2 regions of the Candidatus Enterococcus clewellii genome follow, and region 1 is predicted to be linked to the other one. Evidence: riboswitches for the same ligand, from Rfam matches in the RefSeq annotation. Region 1 holds a riboswitch; the other holds the start of a gene.

Region 1 (4,087 bases):
TAGATTGGCAGCACGACTCTTCCTTTTTCTAATGTTATCTCCTGCGCAGCATAGATCCCACTATTTCCTGAACACATGTAACTGATAATACAGATCATCAAAAGAAAGACTGCCGACTGACTGCCAAATAGCTCAACACCCATAATAAAGCAAGCAATTGGTGTATTGGTTGCACCTGAGAAGACTCCTATAAAACCCAATCCAGCTAAAAATGGTACTGAAAGCTGAAGGAGTGGCGCAAGCGTACTGCCTAGTGTCGCACCAATTTCAAACAATGGTGTTACCTCACCACCTTGATACCCAGCACCTAGTGAAAGAATTGTAAAGAACAACTTTCCGATAAAATCAAAAGGCTCGGCATTTCCTGAAAAAGCATCTGTTAGTAAAGGTAAACTCAGTCCCAAATAGCGTTGTGTGCCTAAAAACAAAGCAGCAGCAACGACTATCGCACCACCAAATATATTTCGTAAAACCGGATTTGCTATCCAGTTACTATAGGTTTTCTTTAGAAAAACAATAGATCGACTAAAAACCCAGCCAATCAAACCAAAACAGATACCGGCTAAGACTATTTTTAAAAAGACCTGAACAGACCACTCAGGTACAGCCCCCATCGCGTAATGCGTGTGGCTCACTCCATACATTTCCGTAACAATATTCGCAAAAAAAGCGGAAAAAAAACTGGGGAAAATTGCTTCTGAGCGAAGCTTTCCTAAAGCAAGTACTTCCAGTCCGAAGATCGTTCCTGCCAATGGAGTGCCGAATACCGAGCTAAAGCCGGCACTAATACCGGAAATAAGGATGATCTCACGTTCATAACCAGATAAACGGAAACCTCTTCCGACAGAATCAGCAACAGCTCCACCCATTTGAACAGCAGTACCTTCACGACCTACAGAACCGCCAAACAAATGCGTTGTGATTGTTCCGAATAACGTCAATGGAATCAAGCGTAAGGGGATTGTTTCGTCTCCACCGTTCGCCTGACGAATAACTAAATTGTTTCCGCCAGCAGCATTTTTCCCATAGTGGGTGTACAGATACGCAAAAATTCCTCCACTAACCGGCAACAAGAATAACAGCCAGCGATGTGATTCACGATAAGCAGAAACCCATGCTAAGCTATTTAAAAAGAAGGCTGATAACGACCCCATAATCCCTCCGATTATCAATGCGATAATCATCCATTTCCCCATATAGATTCCTGTCAGAAGTAGTTTATTTTTTCTATCCATACTCTTTCTCTCCCCTTTTAAGCAAAATGAAAACGCCTACCAAACGAGAGGTTCTTCCCTTGTTTGGTAGGCGTCATCAATTTATTCCTCAAAATAAATATTTATCGGCGAACACCATCGCCCTCATAGACTATTTAACTGAATCTAATTTAGCATAAAGCCAATGATTAGACAATCGATATACCTCAAAATTTCTTCTAGAAAAAAACTGAACTTATTCTTTAGTCCATCAACTTTTTCAAAAAACAATTATACAGCGAACCACTCGGACCATTCACCCAAAATTTTAACACGCTTTTTCACTCCGTCTTCTGCTCTAAGAGAGTATGCAACCTGTATTGCACTTCGGGTATTCAACTCACGATGAGTAATCGCCCAATGGTTCCCGTTCTTTGGAGAATTTAAGGTTTCCATATTTGCCCAATACTCTCCATTTCCACTGATTTCATCCAAATCATGTATAACAATTGATTGTGTATAGTTTTTCGCCAAAGTTCCTTCGCTAAGCGAAATTCTATTGTCACGAATCGTCAAAATTCGCTTATTATTTGCGTAATCCTGAAAAGCAAAGGTGATACCATTATCCGTATTTTTTAAGGCAAACATTCGGGCAAACAGCTTATCATCCAATTGAAACCCTAATCCAAGATACCTCATATTTCCACTAGCCAGAGTTTTCGTATTCAAATTGAAATCTACTGTATAATCAATTGTCACACCATTTTCTACTTTCGCAGAAAGGTCAGTTAAATCTTTTGTAACTAGCCCTAGATCATGCCCTAAATTCGCTATTTGTGCATCACATGGCGTATCTACCGAAGAAGGCACATAGAGAAAATCAGCAACCTGTCTTTCTTGAGTGCCATGTCCATCAACAGGGCGATTAATCAGTCGGTTTCGAACAACCGTTTGTGCTGAACCGCCACCATCAAGCATGTATAAAAACTGAATTTTCCTTTCTTTTATCAGCATTTCAGCAACACTCACTGCATTCATGCCTGGCTGTTCTTTCATTCTCCCATTGCATGTAAAAAATCCTATTCGACCATTTTCATATTGATAAATCAGTTGCAATGGATTTATTACCTCTGGAGCTGTTACAATCGCATAATCATCCAGTATCTTTTTGTCAACCAGCTTTCCATCCAACACAAGAGGGCAAAACCCTATCAGCGATTCAGTCAAACCAAAATCTAACAATTCTTTCGCCGTTTTCTGTGGCTCATGGGCTGATAAATTTCCATTCCCATCAATGCCTAAATACCAACGATTCAAATTATTGGGTAATTTATCAAATACTACCTCTCCTTCATGAATATTTATCCCTCTTGGTTGTAATAACCCTGTTGAAGTAATTTGTGCTGTCGATGCGTTGGTAACTAAACTCGTTGCATTTCTTCCAGCAAACCCTCGAGCAGTTTCTCCACTGTTCATCCCAGGTTTATCATAAGCAAACCCCCGTTGCAATCTTTCATCCGTTTCAACTAAAAAATATTTTGTTCCGTTTTCAGCTTCAAACATTTGTACATCAATATTCTTAAATGGTTTTTCGTTACTACTACTCATTTATATTTCCTCATTTCTCTTTTGATAAAATGAGTATATAAGAATATGCTGTACCAAAACTCCCAAAAAACTGGCTTTTTCCTCTCACTTTACAAGAAAAAAACATTAGAATCTACTTTCCTAACAAAAAAAATTCAGAGCAAAAGAGGGGGTCTCTGCTCTGAATCGTATAAACTTTATTGGACAGGTTCTTTACTGAAACGCTGTTGCCACTTTCCTCTTACAGAAGCAAAAAGCGGTGTTGATGCTTCTTTGATTGCGCAATATTTGTCAACCATTGTAACAATGTAGCTTTCTTTGTATTTTGGCGGAGCAATCGTTGCCCCCCACATATGTTTGATGATGATATCACGTTCCAAATCAGACAGCTCAGTCAGCTTTTCTGCATTTTTCACGGCAATTCTCGGGTGCATGTATGCATGAGAACCTTCATCAAATTTTGTTGTACGCCAATCATAATAGAACAGGTCATGTAACAACCCTGCTCTTGCTGTCGCACGAGCATCACCATTCCATTTTTTAGCCAGCTTGTAACTGTAATAAGAAACACTGATGGAATGTTCTAAACGTGTTGAATTCATATGCTGAATATAATTCCCTAACCTTTGCACTTCCTCAGTTGCTAGTAAGTCTTCTACATAAGACATGTATTCTTTATCTTCAGTCCATTTTTCTGTCATAGATATGGGTGCCACCTTTTATAAGTAGTTAAGCGTTAAGCTTGTGAAAAGTATAGCACCCTTTTTTTAAAAATTCTAGATTTTTTATAGGACGTAAACAAAGCTTAATATTTGTAATCAAAGACGTTGACAGATACAATCATACCAATTTTCAAACAATTGTTATTTATTTTGCCAAAGCCATTTCAATGCTGCTTTTTCTACATTTTTCACAAACTCATCTTTAGCATCGCAGTATCCCTCAATATCTTCAGGATTCGCCGATGCAGCCAAAAATTTTACCTGCCCATATTCTTCAGCAATTTCCGGATGCACACGTAAATAATCCCGAAAAGCTACATGGCGTCCTAGCTCATAGAGACTATCATATTGATACGCATGAATATGATGGGTATGCTTATCGCCACCTTTCGGATAGTACCTACGCCTAGCCAGTCCATATTCTCCCCAGCTTTCATACCCCAATTTCAACATCTTCGCCTGATGCTCATCCAGTGCTTCAATATTGCTAACAACCAACGCCATATCTATGACCGGCTTCGCTGCCAATCCAGGCACCGACGTACTGCCAATATGCAACACCTCAATAACCAGCTCCTTTGGAAA
Region 2 (4,087 bases), 780 kb from region 1:
AATAAAAAGGTGGCAAAAGCACTAGCTGAGTTATTACCGGATAACTATGAAGCAGTGTTTGTCGATTTGGCTCCTTTAGAAATATATAATCAAGATCTAGACGATGAAGGAACGCCAACAGCTGCTTGGACAGCTTTTAGAGAACAAGTGAAGACACTTGATGCAGTAGCTTTCTTCACACCGGAGTATAATCGTTCTGTTCCAGCTGTATTGAAAAATGCATTGGATGTTGGCTCACGTCCGTACGGGCAGAGTGTTTGGGATAAAAAGCCCGGTCTAGTCGTCAGTGTTTCTCCTGGCGCTATCAGCGGATTTGGGGCGAATCATCATTTGAGACAATCGCTTGTCTTCTTGAATGTCCCAACATTGCAACAACCCGAAGCTTATATCGGCAATATCGCAAATCTGATTGATGAAAATGGCGCTATCGTTGAAGGAACTAGAAATTTCCTACAAGTCATTGTAGATGCTTTCATCAAATTTGCCGAAGCCAATTATCAAGTATAATAGAAAAACAGATCCTCAGCAGCTACTTGAAAATAGTAGCTGCTGAGGATTTCTTTAGCTTTAGCGGACGATCCTTATACTATTCCTCTGTGCCATCGTTAGACAAAAGCCTTTTATAGAGCCTATCAACTCCTACTGCACCAATCGGAGCGGTCGTTAGGATAGAAATAACTGCTACAGTAAGAATCATTTCACCGTTATTAATGCCTAAAGCTAACGGAATCCCGCCTATCGCTGCTTGAACCGTCGCTTTAGGAAGATAGCTGATCATGCAAAACAACTTTTCTCTACCGGTAAGTGTTGTCCCTGCCAAAGCTAAGAGAACGCCAAGCATCCTCACTAACGAAACAAACAGAACCAATAGGAAAGGCTGCCACCCTGCAGAATACGCAAAGGATAAATTCACACTTGCTCCAACTAACACAAACAAAAAGATTTCCGCAGCCAGCCACAGCTTATTGAACTTGACAGACAACCTTTTGGCAACAGGTTGTCTGAATCTGTACAGCATCAGACTTAAGCTCATTACGCTCAGCATGCCAGAAAAAGCAAATGAACCTTCCAACCTATCCTCCATCCCCATCAAAAGAAAGGATAGACTCAAAATAACCAAGACCTTTATTGAATCTCTCATAGAATAACGAGCGAAAAACTGTGCCAACAACCACCCAACTGCAGCACCAAGTAACAGACCGGAAAGAATAGCCATTGGAATTTGTAATAAGGTTGAGGCTGTAAATTCTGCGCCCTGATTGATCCCCAAAAATGCAGTAAAAAGAACCAATACGAAAACATCATCCACGGATGCTCCTGCCAAAATGATTTGTGGAATATGCTTTTTCCGTCCATATCCCTCTTGAATAAGCCGTAACATTCTCGGCACAACTACAGCTGGAGAAACAGCAGCAATCACACTGCCAAGCAGCAAAGCTTCCGAAATTGAAAATCCAAACAACAATGGCGCAAAAATAACTGTTGCACCAATCTCAACAAGCGCCGGAACAAAGCACATCAATAGGGCTGGACGTCCAACCTTTTTTAGTTCACCAAGATCCAGCGACAGCCCAGCTCGTGTTAAAATCACGATCAAGGCCAACTCTCTTAAATCTGCTGAAAGTGCCAAAAAGTGTGATGAAAGAAGATTCAAGACAGATGGCCCTAAAAGAATCCCCGTCAAAAGAAAGCCTACCAGAGAAGGCAGATTCAACCTTTGCATCAACTGACCAAAAAATAACCCTAAAAGAATAACGATAGTAACACTGATTAACATAAAATACCTCCAATAAAATATAGATGAGTCGCTCTACTCACAAGCAATATAGGAAACTGATAGAGAGGTGCCTTTTGCCTCTATATTCCGTTTATCTTATTGCTGACTGAGCAAACTCGTGAAGCTAGACAATAAAAAAATGACTTCTACACACCAAATAAAATGGTGGTAGAAGTCATCAGCAAAATAATTGCGGTTTTGACATACACTGTCTAGGGAGAACTTCATTCCCTATTGCTCTTCTATTATTACCAAAAGAATAAAAAAAGTCAACCTTCTTTTTTGCTTGATAAGTTGTCATCTTATCCATTCTTCTTCGACAAAAAGGATAAGATAAACATGCATGGCAGTTCCTGCTATACTCTGCATTTAAGTGTACAAAAAACTTGGCTGAGGCTTGTAATTCAACTCCTACACCGGAACAAATGATGGATCAAAAGCAATCTCTAACACTTCTACCTATTTCTTTGCTAGTTCTTTATATCGAAAGCATTCTATTTCATGATCATTGATAATACCTACTGCTTGTAAAAAGGCATAAATAATTGTACTGCCAATGAACTTGAACCCACGTTTTTTCAGCTCTTTACTAATACGATCGGAAAGCTCACTCGTTGGGATCATTGCTTCGTTTTTGTGTCTATGGGTATGAATTGTCCGATGATCCGTAAACTGCCAGAGATAATCCGAAAAGCTACCGAACTCTGCTTGAATCTTTTTTACTGCCTGTGCGTTATGAATAGCTGCTTCGATTTTTCGTCTGTTGCGTATGATCCCCTTGTTTTGTAACAGCTCTTGGATTTTCTCTTCTTTATAGTTAGCCACCGTTTCAATCTCAAACTGATCGAATGCTTGATCAAACGCCGACGTTTTATTCAAAATCGTTTGCCAGCTAAGTCCGGCTTGATTGATATCCAAAATCAGCTTTCGAAAAAGCAAGCGGTCTTCATAAATTGGTACACCCCAAATCTCATCGTGATAGTGCTCCATATTCGCACTTGTTTTTGCCCATTCACATTTATCCATCAGTACTCCTCCTACATCAAATAGAACCTTTTTCCCCTTTTAACCATCTATTACTACGCCGGTTTTTAAACAAATGCCATGTATTCTTTCGGATTTTCCTTATGTTGCAAAATGACTTCCAATAAATATTCTGTATGCTTCACACATGAAGGCTGCTTCAAGATACGAAAAATAGAAATCGCTTGTTGACACATTTCCATTCCCTTCTCCTTTGATTCTGTGATAATTTGATACCAGCCTTTAAAAAAAAGCAGATAGATGCTATTCGTTGAATCCTCCGTGTCATACAAGGTTTTTTCAAGAAGTTTCATCACTTCTTTGCTCTCTTCAAAATAACGAAAATTCAAAAAAGAAGTCAGAACGGAGAAAAGCAATCCTACTCGAAGCTCTCTCATCACGGGCAGTCCCAGTTCCTTTTCTGTTCTGGAAAAAGCTGTTGGCAGCAGTTGATGAATCGTTTCTACTGGAAATGCAAATTGAAATAGTCGAAAAAGCAGGACTTCAAATACTCCCCAATTTTCTACGCTATAAAGATAGCTCACAATCGGACGACTCATCAAGCGAAATCGTTCAATCAATCTTTCACTGTCGATCTCTTCTGATTCAAGTAAATTTGCTTCATAAGCTTCAATCAACAGCTGACAAAAAATATATAAGTAATTCTGCCATCGGATTTCTCTATTTAATTCCTCCGAAATCTTCGTCATTTCAACAATCCCTTTTTTAAAATCATGTTGATGAAACTTATTATTGATGAGTAGAATACGATTTAAGTAGACAAGATAAGGCCCCGTCATATAATTCATTATACTTGGAACACTAAGAAATGTTTTTAACTCAGATTCCGGAGCACGTAAATAGTAAAACTCCTCGATCGTCACATTGATATTCTCCAGCAGTCGTTCCATTCGATGAATACTAATATGAGAATCCCCTTTCTCAAATTTGCTGATAAAGGAGACGCTATTCAATTCATCTGCAACCTGACGAATACTTAACCCTCGATCTTTTCTAAGCTGTCGAAACAGCTGTCCTTCATTCATTATACTCACCTTTTTTCTACTATAGTGGATTTTTTTCCTACACTAATCATACCTCGATTATAGTAAAGTTACAAAATGAATTTAGGTATCTGCTAAAAATCATCACTCAAAGGAGACTATTATATGAATGAATATCTGACAAATAAAGGCTATCGGGCGCTGACCAATGCTGCTCTGCTTAACGGAATCGGCAATAGCCTGTTTAATATTGTCTTTGTTATCTATGCCAGCACAACCCCTT

The links. A riboswitch is a leader RNA that binds a small molecule or an ion and turns the genes downstream of it on or off. The one in region 1 is predicted to bind fluoride.
Region 2: another riboswitch for fluoride. It lies ahead of A5888_RS01300 (cation:proton antiporter); the one in region 1 lies ahead of A5888_RS04905 (voltage-gated chloride channel family protein).

What each region holds. Positions count from the first base shown of each region.
Region 1 covers NZ_CP147247.1:1,043,874-1,047,960, forward strand. The annotation lists gene A5888_RS04905 (voltage-gated chloride channel family protein) at 1-1,235, opposite strand, end outside; fluoride riboswitch at 1,296-1,366, opposite strand; gene A5888_RS04910 (phosphodiester glycosidase family protein) at 1,485-2,801, opposite strand; gene A5888_RS04915 (HD domain-containing protein) at 2,978-3,481, opposite strand; gene A5888_RS04920 (GrpB family protein) at 3,644-4,087, opposite strand, start outside.
Region 2 covers NZ_CP147247.1:263,622-267,708, reverse strand. The annotation lists gene A5888_RS01305 (NADPH-dependent FMN reductase) at 1-507, shown strand, start outside; gene A5888_RS01300 (cation:proton antiporter) at 587-1,777, opposite strand; fluoride riboswitch at 1,940-2,018, opposite strand; gene A5888_RS01295 (DNA-3-methyladenine glycosylase I) at 2,237-2,803, opposite strand; gene A5888_RS01290 (helix-turn-helix domain-containing protein) at 2,869-3,846, opposite strand; gene A5888_RS01285 (MFS transporter) at 3,970-4,087, shown strand, end outside.